2 regions of the Marinactinospora rubrisoli genome follow, and region 2 is predicted to be linked to the other one. Evidence: predicted binding sites of a transcription regulator. Region 2 holds the regulator's gene; the other holds the start of a gene.
What was found. The regulator HrcA, encoded in region 2, represses chaperone genes, less so after heat shock. The targets are predictions, from matches to a motif close to TTGGCACTCTCNNNNNGAGAGTGCCAA.
Positions count from the first base shown of each region.

Region 1 (7,408 bases), on a different contig from region 2:
TCCACCGCCCAGGCGCTCGTAGGCGGCCGCCAGTTCCGCTTCGGGAACGACCCCCGAGCGGTGCGCCTCGGTGGTCAGGCAGAAACCCGGTGGAACGCGCTCACCGGCGGCGACCATCGCGCCGAGTCCGGCGGCCTTGCCGCCGACCAGGCCGATCATCCCGGCGTCGATGTCACCCAGGCCGACCACGTTCATCGCGCTCACTCCTCATCCGATGCGCGGCCGCGGCGAGCAGCTCCATGGCCGCCACCACGGTCTCCATCTCGTCGTGGGTCAGCTGGGCCCACAGTGTGGTCTGCGCTTCGACCCGGACCTCGGCGATGCGGCGGACCACCGCGCCACCGGCCTCGGCCAGGCGGACCCGCCGGACCCGGCGGTCGGCGCCGTCCTCGTAGCGTTCGAGGAGCCCGCGCCGCACCATGCGGTCGACCAGGCGGCTGGTCCGCGAGTCGGAACGGCCGATGAGCGTGGCCAGCTCTTTCAAGGTGGGATCGCCCCGGATCGCGCCGCGGCCGTGGTCGAGCACCTGGAGCACCGCCACCTCGGTGAGCGAGAAGTCTCCGCCCTCCTGCATACGCAGCAGGCTGGGCAGCGTGTCGCGCTGCATCGAGCGGACGACCGCCAGCAGGCGCTCGCGCAGAATTTCCTGCGGGTCAGCATTGGTTGCCATTGCGCATGTAAATTTACGCGCGTCCGGCCCGGGAGTCCAGAGCGCGACGCTCTCGCGGCCGACGGCTATCGCGCGCGGCGCCAGCCGGTGCCGCGGGGCAGCGAGCAGTGGTGCCGCTGGCGGATCCGGGACGGGCAGCGTGGTCCGCGCGGGCGCGGGAAGGTGGGGGCGTGCCGGCGGCCGTCAGAAGAGGCGGTTCGCCACGGCCACTTCCCGAAGCCGAGCCAGAGCTCGGTGCTGGGCAACCCGTACCGCTCCGGGCGACATTCCCAGTACATGTCCCGTCTCATCAGCAGAAAGACCCGCAATCACGCGCATGACCAGCAGCCGCCGCTGCTGCTCGGGGAGTTCACTCAGCAGCGCCCGCGCCCGCTCGGCCTCCACGGTGCGCACCGCGGCCTCCTCGGGACCGGGACCGTCGTCGGGGCGATCCGGCACCGTTTCGGTCGGGACGTCGGCGCGGGTGCTGCCGCGCAGCGCGTCCGCGACCTTGTGGGCGGCGATCCCGAAGACGAACGAGGCGAACGGCCGCCCCATGTCCCGGTAGCGCGGCAGCGCCGCGAGCAGCGCGATGCAGACCTCCTGCGCGACGTCGTCGGAGTAGTGGACGTAGCCGGAGACGCGGGCCAGTCGGGCTCGACAGTAGCGGACCACCATCGGACGGACCTCCCGAATGAGCGAGTCCACCGCCCCGTGGTCCCCTTGGACCGCCAGCGAGGTCAGGTGGTTCAGCTCCGTGTCGTCCGCTCTGCGCTGGATACTCGGTCGGTGCGCGAGCATGCCCCCCGCGACGCGTAGATCCGTCACGTATCGAATGATGCCCGCACGCACGGACTTACACGTCACGAATGTTGGCAACAGAATGATCACATTTAGGGTGATTGTGCCCAAAATGCACGCGTGTCCCGGGCCTCCGCCCGGGACACGCGTGGTAATGCGGCGGTTCTCACACCCGTGGTCGCGCCCTAGTGGCCGTGACCGTGGCCGTGACCGGCCTCCGGCTCCTCCTCCTCGGGCTTGTCCACGACGAGCGCCTCGGTGGTGAGCAGCAGACCGGCGATGGAGGCGGCGTTGAGCACCGCGGAGCGGGTGACCTTGACGGGGTCGATGATCCCCTGGGCCACCAGGTCGCCGTACTCGCCCTTGGCCGCGTTGTAGCCCTGGCCCTTCTCCAGCTCGGCGATCTTGGCGGTCACCACGTAGCCCTCGGCGCCCGCGTTGACCGCGATCCACCGGGCCGGCTCGACCAGCGCGCGGCGCACGATGCCCACACCGGTGGCCTCGTCGCCCGAGAGGCCGAGGTCGTCCAGCTCCGCCGCGGCGTGCACCAGCGAGGCGCCGCCACCGGCGATGATGCCCTCCTCGACGGCCGCGCGGGTCGCGGAGATGGCGTCCTCAAGGCGGTGCTTCTTCTCCTTGAGCTCCACCTCGGTGGCCGCGCCGACGCGCAGCACGCTGACGCCGCCGGCCAGCTTGGCCAGCCGCTCCTGCAGCTTCTCGCGGTCCCAGTCGGAGTCGCTCGCCTCGATCTCCTTGCGGATCTGGCGGATGCGGTCGTCGACCTCGGACTGGGCCCCGGCGCCGTCCACGATCGTGGTGGCGTCCTTGGTCACCGTGATGCGGCGAGCGCTGCCCAGCGCGTCGAGCTCGGCGTTCTCCAGGGTGAGGCCGACCTCCTCGGCGATGACCTGACCGCCGGTGAGGATCGCGATGTCCTGCAGCATGGCCTTGCGGCGCTCGCCGAAGCCGGGCGCCTTGACCGCGGCGACGTTGAGGGCGCCGCGCATCTTGTTGAGGACCAGCGCACCGAGGGCGTCGCCCTCGATGTCCTCGGCGATGATCAGCAGCGGCTTCTTGGTCTGGACGACCTTCTCCAGCAGCGGGAGGAGCTCGTTCAGGTTGGAGATCTTGCCCTGGTTGATCAGGATGATCGCGTCTTCGAGCACCGCCTCCTGGCGGTCGCCGTCGGTCACGAAGTACGGCGAGGTGTAGCCCTTGTCGAACTGCAGGCCCTCGGTGAAGTCGAGGGACAGGCCGAAGGTCGGGGCCTCCTCGACGGTGATGACACCGTCCTTGCCGACCTTGTCGAACGCCTCGGCGATCAGGTCGCCGATCTGCTGGTCCTGCGCGGAGTTGGTGGCCACGTAGGCGATGTCGCCGCGCTCCTCCACCTCGCGCGCGCCGGCGAGCAGGATCTCCGAGACCCGCTGCGCGGCCGCGTCGATGCCCTTCTTCAGGGAGGTGGGGGACGCACCGGCGGCCACGCTGCGCAGGCCCTCGCGCACCAGCGCCTGGGCGAGCACGGTGGCGGTCGTGGTGCCGTCACCGGCGGCGTCGTTGGTCTTGGTGGCGACCTCCTTGACGAGCTGGGCGCCCAGGTTCTCGTACGGGTCGTCCAGCTCGACCTCACGGGCGACGGTCACACCGTCGTTGGTGATGGTCGGCGCACCGAACTTCTTGTCGATGACGACGTTGCGGCCGCGCGGGCCGAGCGTGACCTTGACGGCGTCGGCGAGGCGGTCGACGCCGCGCTCCAGCGAGCGCCGCGCGTCGTCCTTGAATTCCAGGATCTTCGGCATCGGTTGGGTCCTCAGTCCTTGCAAGTACGTCCGAAATCGAACCGCCCCGTCCGGCGATCGGCCGGCCGGGGCGGGCTGTCAGCTCACTGACGTCGGGGAGTCCCGAGACGTTACTTCTCGACGACCGCGAGCAGGTCGCGGGCGGAGAGGACGAGGTAGTCCTCGTTGTTGTACTTGACCTCGGTGCCGCCGTACTTGCTGTAGAGAACGACGTCGCCGACCTTGACGTCGAGCGGGATGCGGTTCTCGCCCTCGTCGTCCCAGCGGCCCGGGCCCACCGCGAGGACCTCGCCCTCCTGCGGCTTCTCCTTGGCGGTGTCCGGGATGACCAGGCCGGAGGCGGTGGTCTGCTCGGCTTCGAGCGGCTTGACGACGACGCGGTCCTCAAGCGGCTTGAGCACGGTCTTGCTAGCGGTGGCGGTCGACACGGTTGTGACCTCCCCCTTCATGATTCGATGTTTCGAAACGGCATGCTGGCAAAGGGGCGACCACGGCGGCCTGTCGTCGCGGGTGCCCAGACCGGCCTCGTCGCGATTAGCACTCTACCGCTGAGAGTGCCAATATGGGAACATAGCCGGGCCCACCCAGCCCGTCAAACAACAGGTCACGGGGGAACAGCAGGGTGACAAGCGGGCAAATCTCGGCTGCCGCGGCCTTTCAAGCGCTGCTCACTCCGGCCGGCCAGTGGCTGCTCGCCCAGGCCGACGCCGCCGAGATCGAGGCCGACCCGCTGGCCGCCGCGACCCGGTTGCGGCGCGCGGCCGAAACCGACGGTGCCTTCCCCGCCGGCCCCGGCGGGGAAACGGCCGGAACCGCCGAGCTGGTCAACGCCGCGATGACCCAGGCACGGCTGCGCGGGCGCGCCCGGGAGAAGTTCGGTGCGGCGGCGGATCGGATGTACTTCACCCCCGCGGGCCTGGAGCAGGCCACCCGCGGCGTGGTCGCGCGCTACCGCGCCCACCGGTTCGCCCTCGGCGTAACCGTGCCGGAGGGGTCGATGGTCGGCGACCTGTGCTGTGGGATCGGCGCCGACCTCACGGCGCTGGCGCGCGCCGGGGTCCCGGTGGAGGGAGTCGACCTCGACCCGGTCACCGCCGCGGTCGCCGCCGCGAACGTCGAGGCGCTGGGGCTGGGCGATCTGGCCCGCGTGCGCGAGGGCGACGTCACGCACACCCCGCCCGGGCGGTACGCGGCCGTCCTGTGTGATCCCGCACGGCGCGGGCGGCGTGGCCGCATCTTCGACCCCGACTCCTACGCGCCGCCGTGGCGGACCGTTCTCGACCTCGCTCGCGGCGCGCCGGCCGCCTGCGTCAAGGCGGCCCCGGGACTGCCGCACGAACTGGTGCCGCCGGACGCCACCGCCGAGTGGATCTCGGTCGACGGCGAGGTGAAGGAGGCGGCGCTGTGGTTCGGCCCGCTGCGCGGCGCGCCGCGGCAGGCCACGCTGCTGCGCGACACCCGCCCTGGGCCCGGCGCGTCCGGGGACGGCCCGGCCGCACCGGCCGTCCTCGTGGCCGATCCCGGCCTCGGCGACCCGCCGGTGGCCGCACCCCGGCGTTATCTCTACGAGCCGGACGGCGCCGTGGTGCGCGCCCACCTGGTGGCCGAGGCGGCGGCGCGGGTGGACGGTGCGCTGCTGGATCCGCACATCGCCTACATCACCGCCGACCGGCTGGTGCCGACCCCGTTCTGCCGGGCCTACGAGGTGCTGGAGGTGCTGCCGTTCTCCCTGAAGCGACTGCGGGCGGTGCTGCGGGAGCGACGGGTCGGGATCGTAACGATTAAGAAACGCGGATCGGCGGTGGACGTCGAGCGGCTGCGGCGCGATCTGCGTCCGTCGGGCCCCAACTCGGTCGTCGTGGTGCTCACCCGGGTGGGCGATCGCCCGATCTGCCTGCTGTGTGCCGAGGTCAGCGCCACATGATCGACAAACCGGACAAAACACACCTACTCCCGACATGGTGACGAACTCCGGAAAAAGCGCCAGCTCTCCCATAGTCGGGTGAAGCAGAAAACTCTGTCCTTTACGCCACCGCCCAGGCAGCGGAGTTCCGTGTCGTTAGACTGATCTCCGCTGAATCCTTCTCCCTTCTCGTGGATTCCTCTGGCGGCGTATCACGTCCGACCGACGGGACATCGGCCGAAAAGGCAGTCTCGTCATCACCTGCACCCCCTACAACCAGTAGGCAGGGCACTGCCGTCGGTGACTCTGTGGGCGCCTCGTGTGCCCTGTACGCCCCTTTCCGCGGACCGCACGGCCTGCCAGACTCCGACGAGAACACCGCCCATCCGAGGTCGAAGCGGATGGGAGGCGCCACATCAAAAGGAGCACCTCGGTGGAACAGAGCAACCAGAACTTCCTCAACGGGGGAGGTCAGACCGGGATCTCCGACCGTATGCGGGAACTCCTCTCGCGAGCCGCGCAGGACCAGATCTCGGAGCAGAAATCGCAGGGCGCGGTCACCGAGGAGATGCGCCAGCGACTGGAGGGCATGGAATGGCTGCTCCGTGAGTTCCGAGAGCGCGAGTTCACCACGCTGGCCGAGGCGGTCGCCGCCGTCCAGTCCCGGGTCGACGAGCTGACCAGCCGGCCCCCGGAGTGGGCCGAGACCCTCGCCGAGCACATCGAGCAGGTCGGAGAGCGGGTCAAGCCGGTCGGTGAACTCCCCGCCCTGCGCGCCGACGTCACCGGCATCGCGGGGGAACTCGACACCGCGCTGAGCCGCCTGCAGGGGCTGACCGAGACGGCGGTGCGGACCGCCGGCCAGGTCGACGCCCTCAGCGAGCGCGTGACGCAGCTCGCCGCGGCGGTGGAGGCCCGGTTCACCCTGATCGACGGTTCACTGGAGACGCTGACCTCCCGGTCGGCGGAACTGTCCGAGGCGGTCGCCGGTGTCCGGGACCGCGTGGACGAGCGGCACGAGGCGGCGCTGGGCCGGGCGGACGAGCGGCACACGGAGGTCACCGCCGCCATCGCCCAGGGACGCGAGGCGCTGGAGCGGGTGGTCGAGGAGGGCCGGGAGGCCCTGACCCGGACGTTCACCGAGCACCACGAGGCCCTTGGTGCGACGCTGCGCGAACAGCACGAGGCCGTGATCAGCCGCGGCGAGGAGCAGCAGACCGCCATCACCGGCCGGCTGGACGAGGGCGTCCGGACGCTCGCGAGCAAGGCCGACGAGCAGCACGACGCCGTCACCGCCAAGCTCACCGAGAACACCACGACCCTCACCGAGCGGCTCCGCGAAGGCGTCGACACCCTCGCCACCAAGAGCGACGACCACCACGACGCCGTCACCACCAAGCTGGCGGAAGGCGTCGCGACCCTCAGCGGCAAGGCCGACCAGCAGCACGACGCCGTCACCAGCAAGCTCGAAGAGACCGCCCAGGCCCTCGCGAGCAAGGCCGACGAGCAGCACGAGGCCGTCACCGCCAAGCTCACCGAGAACACCACGACCCTCACCGAGCGATTCCGCGAAGGCGTCGACACCCTCGCCACCAAGAGCGACGACCACCACGACGCCGTCACCAGCAAGCTCGAAGAGACCGCCCAGGCGCTCACCAGCAAGGCCGACGAGCAGCACGACGCCGTCACCAGCAAGCTGGCGGAGGGCGTCGCGACCCTCAGCGGCAAGAGCGACGAGCACCGCGCCGCGCTCGCCACGGCGCTGTCCGAGAGCGTCGAGCTGCTCAGCACGCAGGCCGAGGAGAACCACGCGGAGGCCACCGCCGCCGTTGCGGACGCCAACAGCGCGGTCCTCAAGCTCGCGAGCGAGACCGAGGAGCGGCTGGGCGAACTGCGCGGCCAGCTGCGCCAGCAGCGCACCGACCTCCACGAGCAGCTGGAGCGGCAGGCCGCGGAACTGCGCGAGCGTGACGAGCAGCAGCACGAGCAGCTGCGCGGTGCCCTCACCGAGACCGCCGAGGGACTGCGGGCCAAGGTCGAGGGGCATCACGCGGAGGCCACCGCCGCCGTGACCGAACTGCGCGGCACGGTGACCGAGACCAACGCCGCCCTCGCCGCGCTAGCGGAGCGGAGCGAGGCCAGCAGTGCCGAGCTGCGCGGCGCGCTGGACGAGAGCGTCCAGTCGCTGACCGCCCGCGCCGCCGAGCAGCACGAGGCGCTCGCGGGCCAGTTCGCCGAGCACCGCGAGTCCGTGGA
Region 1 covers NZ_JBHTBH010000007.1:355,054-362,461, reverse strand. Annotated here, with positions in the region: gene ACFQRF_RS16950 (PEP/pyruvate-binding domain-containing protein) at 1-195, opposite strand, end outside; gene ACFQRF_RS16945 (MarR family winged helix-turn-helix transcriptional regulator) at 173-670, opposite strand; gene ACFQRF_RS16940 (sigma-70 family RNA polymerase sigma factor) at 854-1,477, opposite strand; gene groL (chaperonin GroEL) at 1,636-3,249, opposite strand; gene groES (co-chaperone GroES) at 3,360-3,698, opposite strand; gene ACFQRF_RS16925 (class I SAM-dependent methyltransferase) at 3,872-5,173, shown strand; gene ACFQRF_RS16920 (apolipoprotein A-IV repeat region-like domain-containing protein) at 5,586-7,408, shown strand, end outside.
Region 1: a site for HrcA is predicted at 3,784-3,810, ahead of groES (co-chaperone GroES). Genes of this name have one in related genera too.

Region 2 (7,408 bases):
ACCATGATGTGGCCTTGCGGCCGTCTCGCCCCTGCCTTTCGAGGTCTCGTTGGCCCGCGCGTGCACCGCGGACGCCGGTGTGCCGGGGTCGCCACGTCGACGATGCCGGTTATGACGGGAATTCTAGCAAGTTGCCCCATATCAGCCCGAGGTTTTCCGCCCCACGGGCGCGCGTCGCCGTCACCCCGGCGGCCACTCCAGCCCGCGGCCGGCGAGCAGGTGGCCGTGGAGGTGGAAGACGGTCTGCCCGGCGCCGGTCCCGGTGTTGAACACCAGCCGGTACCCGTTGCCGGCCACACCGTCCGCCCGGGCGATCTCCTCGGCCTCGGCGGCGATCTCGTCCAGCAGCCCCTGCCGGGCGCGGCCCGCCGTCGCGGCGTCGGGGAAGTGGTCCCGGGGAATGATGAGCACGTGGGTGGGCGCCTGCGGGTTGATGTCGCGGAAGGCGACGGTGCGCTCTCCCTCGCGGACGATCTCGGCGGGCACCTCCCCCGCCGCGATCTTGCAGAACAGGCAGTCGGGCTCACGCAGGGCCACCGGTGTCCCCTTCCCTCACTTCTCGCACGTCACCTCGAACCATCCCACCATGATGCCGGAGCCGACGCGCGGGTTCCGCACGGAAAACGGCCGCCGGGCCCGTGGCGGGCGGAACCGCCGGCTCGCCAACGGCGCTCTCGGGCGTCGCCGGTGCCCCGACCTCCCCCTTTCCGCATGGAGGCGCGCCGCCCTCTGTTCGCCCCCGATCATGAGGACTCCGGTTCGCCGCGGAACCGGGCAACGATTGGACCTATGGGGCTATCCTGTTACTTCGCGTGACGTCTCCCGGACCGCCCCTTTTACGGAGACCACTGCCCCTGTCACGCAGAGCACGAGGTCACACCACACTGCACGAGGCCGGGGACGCCCGCTTCCCCTCCCCGGTCAGGCGTCGGACCCCACGACGGAGCGAGAAGAACGGTATGCCCTTTCGTAAACCCGGCGGCAAGGGCGCGCGTCCTACCGACGTGACTGAAACCATGGTGGCGGATGCCCCCGCGACGACGGTGTCGGTCGGGTGGGACGCCGACCAGGCGGTGACGCAGCTGTACAGCGCGCACTACCGACCGCTGGTCCGGCTCGCGGCGCTGCTCGTCCGGGACTTCGCGACGGCTGAGGAGGTCGTCCAGGACGCGTTCGTCGCCATGCACGGCGCCTGGCGACGGCTGCGGGACCCGAACAAGGCGCTCTCCTACCTGCGCCAGTCGGTGGTGAACCGGGCCCGTTCCGTGCTGCGGCACCGGGCGGTGGTGGAGAAGCACGCGCCCAAGGCGCTGCCCGACGCGCCCAGCGCGGAGCACGGTGCCCTGGGCGAACTGGAGCGCGCCGCGGTCATCGAGGCACTGCGCAAGCTGCCCACCCGGCAGCGGGAGGCCATCGTGCTCCGCTACTACGCAGACCTTTCCGAGGCTCAGATCGCCGACGCCATGGGCATCAGTCGCGGCGCCGTCAAGAGCCACACGGCGCGCGGAATCGCCGCGCTCCGCTCGGTTCTGGAGCGAACGACATGACCGATCCAATCGACGACGAACTGGAACAGCGGCTTCGCGACGCACTGCGCGCCGAAGCCGGGGCCGTACAGCCGTCACCCGCCGCGCTCGATCGCATCCGGGCCCGTACGGAGCGCGCCCGCCCGTTCTGGCTGGGCGGATTCTGGCTGCGCCCGAGTCTCGCGGTGGGCGCCGCCGCGCTGATCGTCGGCTCCGTCCTGCTCGGCACGCCGCAACTGCGCGAGCAGGTGCTGCCCGACTCCCTGACCACGGCTTCGGAGGACGACGCCCAGTCGCCCGGATCCGGTCCGGCGAACGCGGGCGACCATCTGGAGGAGCCGTCCGCCACCGACGACGACCCCGACCGCCCCGCCGGGCCGCGGACCTCGCCCACCCCCGAGGCCGAGAGCGGCGATCCGCTCAGCGGCACCGGGGCCACCCCGATGTGCCTCGGCCCGGCGCCGAGCCCCACGGCCGAGCGCAGCCCCTCGGCGTCCCCCGACCTCGACGCCGAGGACGAGGAGGCGCCGGCCGGGCCGGGCTGCGTCCCGTCACCGCAGCCCTCCTCGCCCGACGACGACGGAGCGGGCGACGGCGACCCGAGCGGGGAGCATCCGGGCGGCGACGGTGAGGAGACCGAGCCGGGCGGCGGCACCACCACGCCGGCCCCGGACGCGCCGGACGACCCCAGCGCCCCGCCCGCGGAGGGCAGCGACACCGCGAGCGGCCCCACGGCGCCCGTGCACTGACCCGGCGCGCCCCGTGCGTCAGGCGGCGCGCCCACCGCCGCGGGCTCCGGCGGTCACCAGCGCCCGCAGCGGGCCTGCAGCACGGAGAGGGCGGCCACGCCCGCGGTCGAGGTGCGCAGCACGCTCGGGCCGAGCAGTGCGCGCACGGCGCCCGCGCGGTCGAACGCCGTCAGTTCGGTGTCGGTGAAGCCGCCCTCGGGGCCCACCACCAGCACGATCTCGCCCCCGGTCCCGCCGGGGGTCACGGCCTCGGGCAGCGGCAAGGCGGACAGCCGCTGGTCGGTCTCCTCGTGCAGCACGATGCCGACGGCCGCGGCACCGAGCAGCTCGGCGACCTCGGCGGTGGCCGCGGGCTCGGCGACCTCGGGGACCCGGCTGCGCCGCGCCTGCTTCGCCGCCTCGCGCGCGGCCGAACGCCACCGGCCCAGCGCCTTGGCGGCCCGGTCCGGCTTCCAGCGGGTGACACAGCGCTCGGCCGGCCACGGCACGATCGCGTCCACCCCCGCCTCGGTCATGACCTCCACCGCGAGTTCACCGCGGTCGCCCTTGGGCAGCGCCTGCACCACCGTCAGCCGCGGGGCGGGCGCCGGTTCGTGCCGCCGCTCCTCGACGGCGAGCGCGACGGTGTCCCGGCCCACGTCGGTGACCACGCACCGTGCCCGCGTCCCGTCACCGTCGGCCAGATCGACACGCTCGCCCACCCTCAGCCGCCGAACGGTCGCGGCGTGCCGGCCCTCGGGGCCGGCGAGCACCACCCGGTCGTGGTCGAGATCGCCGGAGCCTGTCAGGAAAACCGGGGGTGTCATCTGCTCTCCGTGGGTTCTGCCGCCCTCACGGGCGACGGCCGGACCCGGCACGCCCGGCGGGGGCGGCGGATCCGGCCGTGGCCGGGTCGGTCGGGACGGGACGGCGTGCGGTCGGCCTCACCGCGAGCCGTTGAAGGCGTCGCGCAGCCGTGAGAAGAAGTTTCCGTGCCCCGGGCTGAACTTGCCGGGCGGGTGGTCCTCGCCGCGCAGCTCCGCGAACTTGCGCAGCAACGCCTCCTGTTCCTCGTCGAGCTTGCTGGGGGTCTCGACGTTGACCCGGATCAGCAGGTCGCCGCGCCCCGGCGCGTTGAGGTGCCGGGTGCCGCGCCCGTCCAGGGTGATCACGTGGCCGGAGTTGGTGCCCGGCCGCAGGTCGATCTCCTCGGTGCCGTCGAGCGTCTCGATGGTCAGCGACGCGCCCAGGGCCGCCGCCGTCATGGGAACGGCGACGGTGCAGTGCAGGTCGTCGCCGCGGCGCTCGAACAGCGGATGCGGACGCTGCACCACCTCCAGGAAGATGTCGCCGCGCGGGCCGCCGTTGGGGCCGATCTCGCCCTCGCCGGCCAGCTGGATCTGCGTGCCGTCCTCGACGCCCGCCGGGATCTGCACCTTGCGGGTGACGGTCTCGCGCACCCGTCCCTCCCCGGCGCAGTCCGGGCAGGGGTTGCGGATGACGGTGCCCTGTCCGGCGCACTGGGGGCAGGGCCGGGTCGTCATGACCTGGCCGAGGAACGAACGCGCGACCTCGGAGATCTCACCGCGGCCCGAGCACATGTCGCAGGTCTCGCGGTGACTGCCCTTGGCGGTGCCCTCACCCTGACAGGTGTCGCACAGCACGGCCGTGGGGAACGTGACGTCCTTGGTGACGCCGAACGCGGTCTCGGCGAGGTCGAGCTCGATGCGCACCTTGATGCTGCGCCCGCGCCGCGCCCGGTCGCGGGCGCCGCGCCGGCCGGTGGCTCCCCCGCCGAAGAAGGCGTTCACGATGTCGTCGAACGGGAACCCGGCGTTGCCGAACCCGCCGGGGCCGCCGCCGGCGCCCGCCGGGGCGAACGGGTCCACGCCCATGTCGTACATCCGGCGCTTCTCCGGGTCGGAGAGCACCTCGTACGCCTGGGTGACCTCCTTGAAGCGTTCCTGGGTGACCGGATCGGGGTTGACGTCGGGGTGGAGTTCGCGCGCCAGGCGGCGGTATGCCTTCTTGACCTCGTCCTTGGACGCGTCGCGACGCACCCCGAGGATCTCGTAGTAGTCCCTGGACACTTACTGCCCCGCCAAGATCTGACCGACGTATCTTGCCACTGCGCGTACCGCTCCCATCGTTCCCGGGTAGTCCATTCGAGTCGGGCCGACCACACCCAGTTTCGCCAGCGACCGGTCGCCGATGCCGTAACCCGCTGACACGATCGAGGTCGACTGCAGGCCCTCGTGGGAGTTCTCCGCGCCGATGCGGACCGTGAGCATGGAAGGATCCCCGGCCTCACCCAGCAAACGGATGAGAACCACGTTTTCTTCCAGTGCCTCCAGCACACCGCGGAGGCTGGCCGAGAAGTCCACGGCGGCGAGGTTGGCGGTTCCGCCGAGCACGATCTTCTCCTCGTGCTTCTCCACGAGGCTCTCCAGCAGCACCGACAGCACCGACGCGGCCAGTACCCGGTCCTCGGCGGGCAGCCGCCCCGGCAGATCGGAGACCGCCGGGGGCACGTCGGTCAGCCATCTGCCGACCAGCGCCTGGTTGAGCACCGTGCGCAGGTTCTCGACCGAGTCGTCGGTGACCCGGTCGAGACCGTCGATGACCCGCTGTTCGACGCGGCCGGTGTTGGTGATGAGGACCATCATGACCCGCTGCTGCCCGAGCGGCACGAGTTCGACGTGCTGCACGGAGGACCGGGTCAGCGACGGGTACTGCACGATGGCGACCTGACGGGTCAGCTGCGCCAGCAGACGGACCGTGCGGCCTACGATCTCGTCGAGGTCGACGGCGCCGGAGAGGAAGGTCTCGATCGCCCGGCGTTCGGCGGCGGACAGGGGTTTCACCGTGGACAGCCGGTCGACGAAGAGCCGGTAGCCCTTGTCGGTGGGCACCCGGCCCGCGCTCGTGTGCGGTTGGGCGATGTAGCCCTCTTCCTCCAGGGCCACCATGTCGTTGCGGATGGTCGCAGGCGAGACACCGAGGCCGTGCCGGTCGACAAGCGCCTTCGACCCCACCGGCTCGTTCGTGGACACGTAGTCCTCGACGATGGCACGCAGCACCGCGAGTTTTCGGTCGTCGAGCACGCGCTCACCTCCTGGCACTCCGTGGTCTTAAGTGCTAATTCTATGCGGCTCCGTCGACGCGGTCCCCCTCCTGGCGGCCGAGGCCTCGCCGAATGGTGTTCCCCGTAAACGGGGGTTCGTCTCGTCGCGGGCCGCCCGAGACGGGGGAAAGGACCGGAATCCGGGTCGGCTGATCCTTTCACGGCCGACCGACGGCCCCGATTCGGCGAGATCACGAGCCCATGACGATCCGCGCGTCCGGCGCCCGTCCGGCTCCGGTCGCCGCCGCGCCGGCACCGCCGCCCTACATCAGTACAATCGCGGGCCGTGGGTACTGACTCCGGCGGCAGGTACGGCCGCGACGTCCTCGCCGGCGACTGGCGGCGGCCGCGCAGAGGCCGGGTCCGCGAGGTCCCGGCCGAGCACGGGCTGGTGGTGGAGTCCGCGGACGAGGCTTTCTGCGGCGCGGTCGTGGGTGTGGACAAGGCCACGGTGACGCTGGAGGACCGGCACGGCCGGCACCGAGTCTTCGATCTGGCCCCGGCGGCGTTCCTGGTCGACGGCGAGCCGGTCACCCTCGTCCGGCCGGCTCCCTCGGCGCCGTCCGGGCCGGTGCGCAGCGCCTCCGGGTCGATCGCGGTCCGCGGGCTGCGCTCGCGGGTGGCCCGGGAGAGCCGCATCTACGTCGAGGGCCTGCACGACGCCGAGCTGGTGGAGCGCGTCTGGGGCCACGACCTGCGGGTGGAGGGGGTCGTGGTGGAGTACCTGGAGGGCGTGGACCGTCTTCCGGAACTCGTCGCGGACTTCGCCCCCGGTCCGCAGCGGCGGCTCGGCGTCCTGGTGGACCACCTGGTCCCCGGCTCCAAGGAGAGCCGGATCGCCGGGCGGGTCGCGTCACCGAACGTGCTGGTGCTCGGCCACCCGTTCGTGGACGTGTGGGCCGCGGTGAAGCCGGCCGCGGTGGGGATCGCCGCCTGGCCGGACGTGCCCCGCGGAGTGCCGTGGAAGGAGGGCGTCGTCGCGGCGCTCGGCTGGCCCGCGGACACCGGCGCGGCGTGGCGGCGCATCCTCGGATCGGTGCGTTCTTTCACGGATCTGGAACCGGAGCTGCTGGGACGCGTCGAAGAACTGATCGACTTCGTCACCGCCGCGCACGCGGACGGAGGTTAGGGTCGGTCTGATGGGTCGTTTCCACGGCGGACGGCGCCGCCGGAGCGCGCCGGCCCATCGGGCGGCCCGATGCGCCGGCGAGGCGACTCGCGCGGGCGGGCCGCCGCCCGGGCGGGCTTTCGCCGCGCCCGCCCGCGGAGAGCGTCCGCACGCTACTCCGCCCGATCGCAACCGGCACAGCCAAGGGACAGCATGAGCGAGACACCGCCCAACCAGCCATCGCCCCAGGAACCGCCCACGGGCGGCCAGCCCGGCTACGGGCGGGCGGACGCCGGTGGCCCGCCCGGCGCCTCGTGGCCCGCACCCGGGGAGCCGGCCGGCCACCCGGATCGGCCGCGGGGCGGGTATCCCTCCGACGCGCCGCCGCCCCCGGCGGGCCCGCCCACCGGCGGGCAGCCGGCGCATCCGGGACACCACCCGCCGGCCGCTCAGCCGCCCGGCTACGGGTACGGCCAGCCGACGGGCGAGCAGCGAGGGTACTCCGCTCCCCAGCCGCCCGGCCCCGGCTACGGCCGGCCCACGGGCGAGCAGCCGGCGTACCCCACTCCGCAGCCACCGGCGGGTTACGGCCGGCCGGCTCCCCCGTTCCAGGCCGAACACGAACAGTCCGGTACCGGCCGGCCCGGGTTCCCCCCGCCTAGCGGGCAGCCGGGGTATCCGGGACGGCCGCACTACGCGGGACACCCCGGCACCGGCCCACAGCCCGGTCACGCCTGGCCCACCGGCGAGCAGCCGCAGCCGCCGCGCGCGGGCGGGTACGCCGAGCCGGGCGACCGGCCGGGGCACGCCCGCTCCACCGGGGAGCAGCCCGCCCAGACCGGCTACCCCGGGCCGGGCTTCGGCGGGCCGGGCGGGTATCCGCCGCAGGCCGCCGGCCCGCAGTCCTACCCGCCGGCGGGGG
Region 2 covers NZ_JBHTBH010000008.1:214,537-221,944, reverse strand. Annotated here, with positions in the region: gene ACFQRF_RS18005 (PhoH family protein) at 1-5, opposite strand, end outside; gene ACFQRF_RS18000 (histidine triad nucleotide-binding protein) at 181-531, opposite strand; gene ACFQRF_RS17995 (SigE family RNA polymerase sigma factor) at 1,017-1,547, shown strand; gene ACFQRF_RS17990 (hypothetical protein) at 1,544-2,275, shown strand; gene ACFQRF_RS17985 (16S rRNA (uracil(1498)-N(3))-methyltransferase) at 2,329-3,081, opposite strand; gene dnaJ (molecular chaperone DnaJ) at 3,199-4,344, opposite strand; gene hrcA (heat-inducible transcriptional repressor HrcA) at 4,345-5,358, opposite strand; gene ACFQRF_RS17970 (DUF3097 domain-containing protein) at 5,665-6,507, shown strand; gene ACFQRF_RS17965 (DUF4870 domain-containing protein) at 6,700-7,408, shown strand, end outside.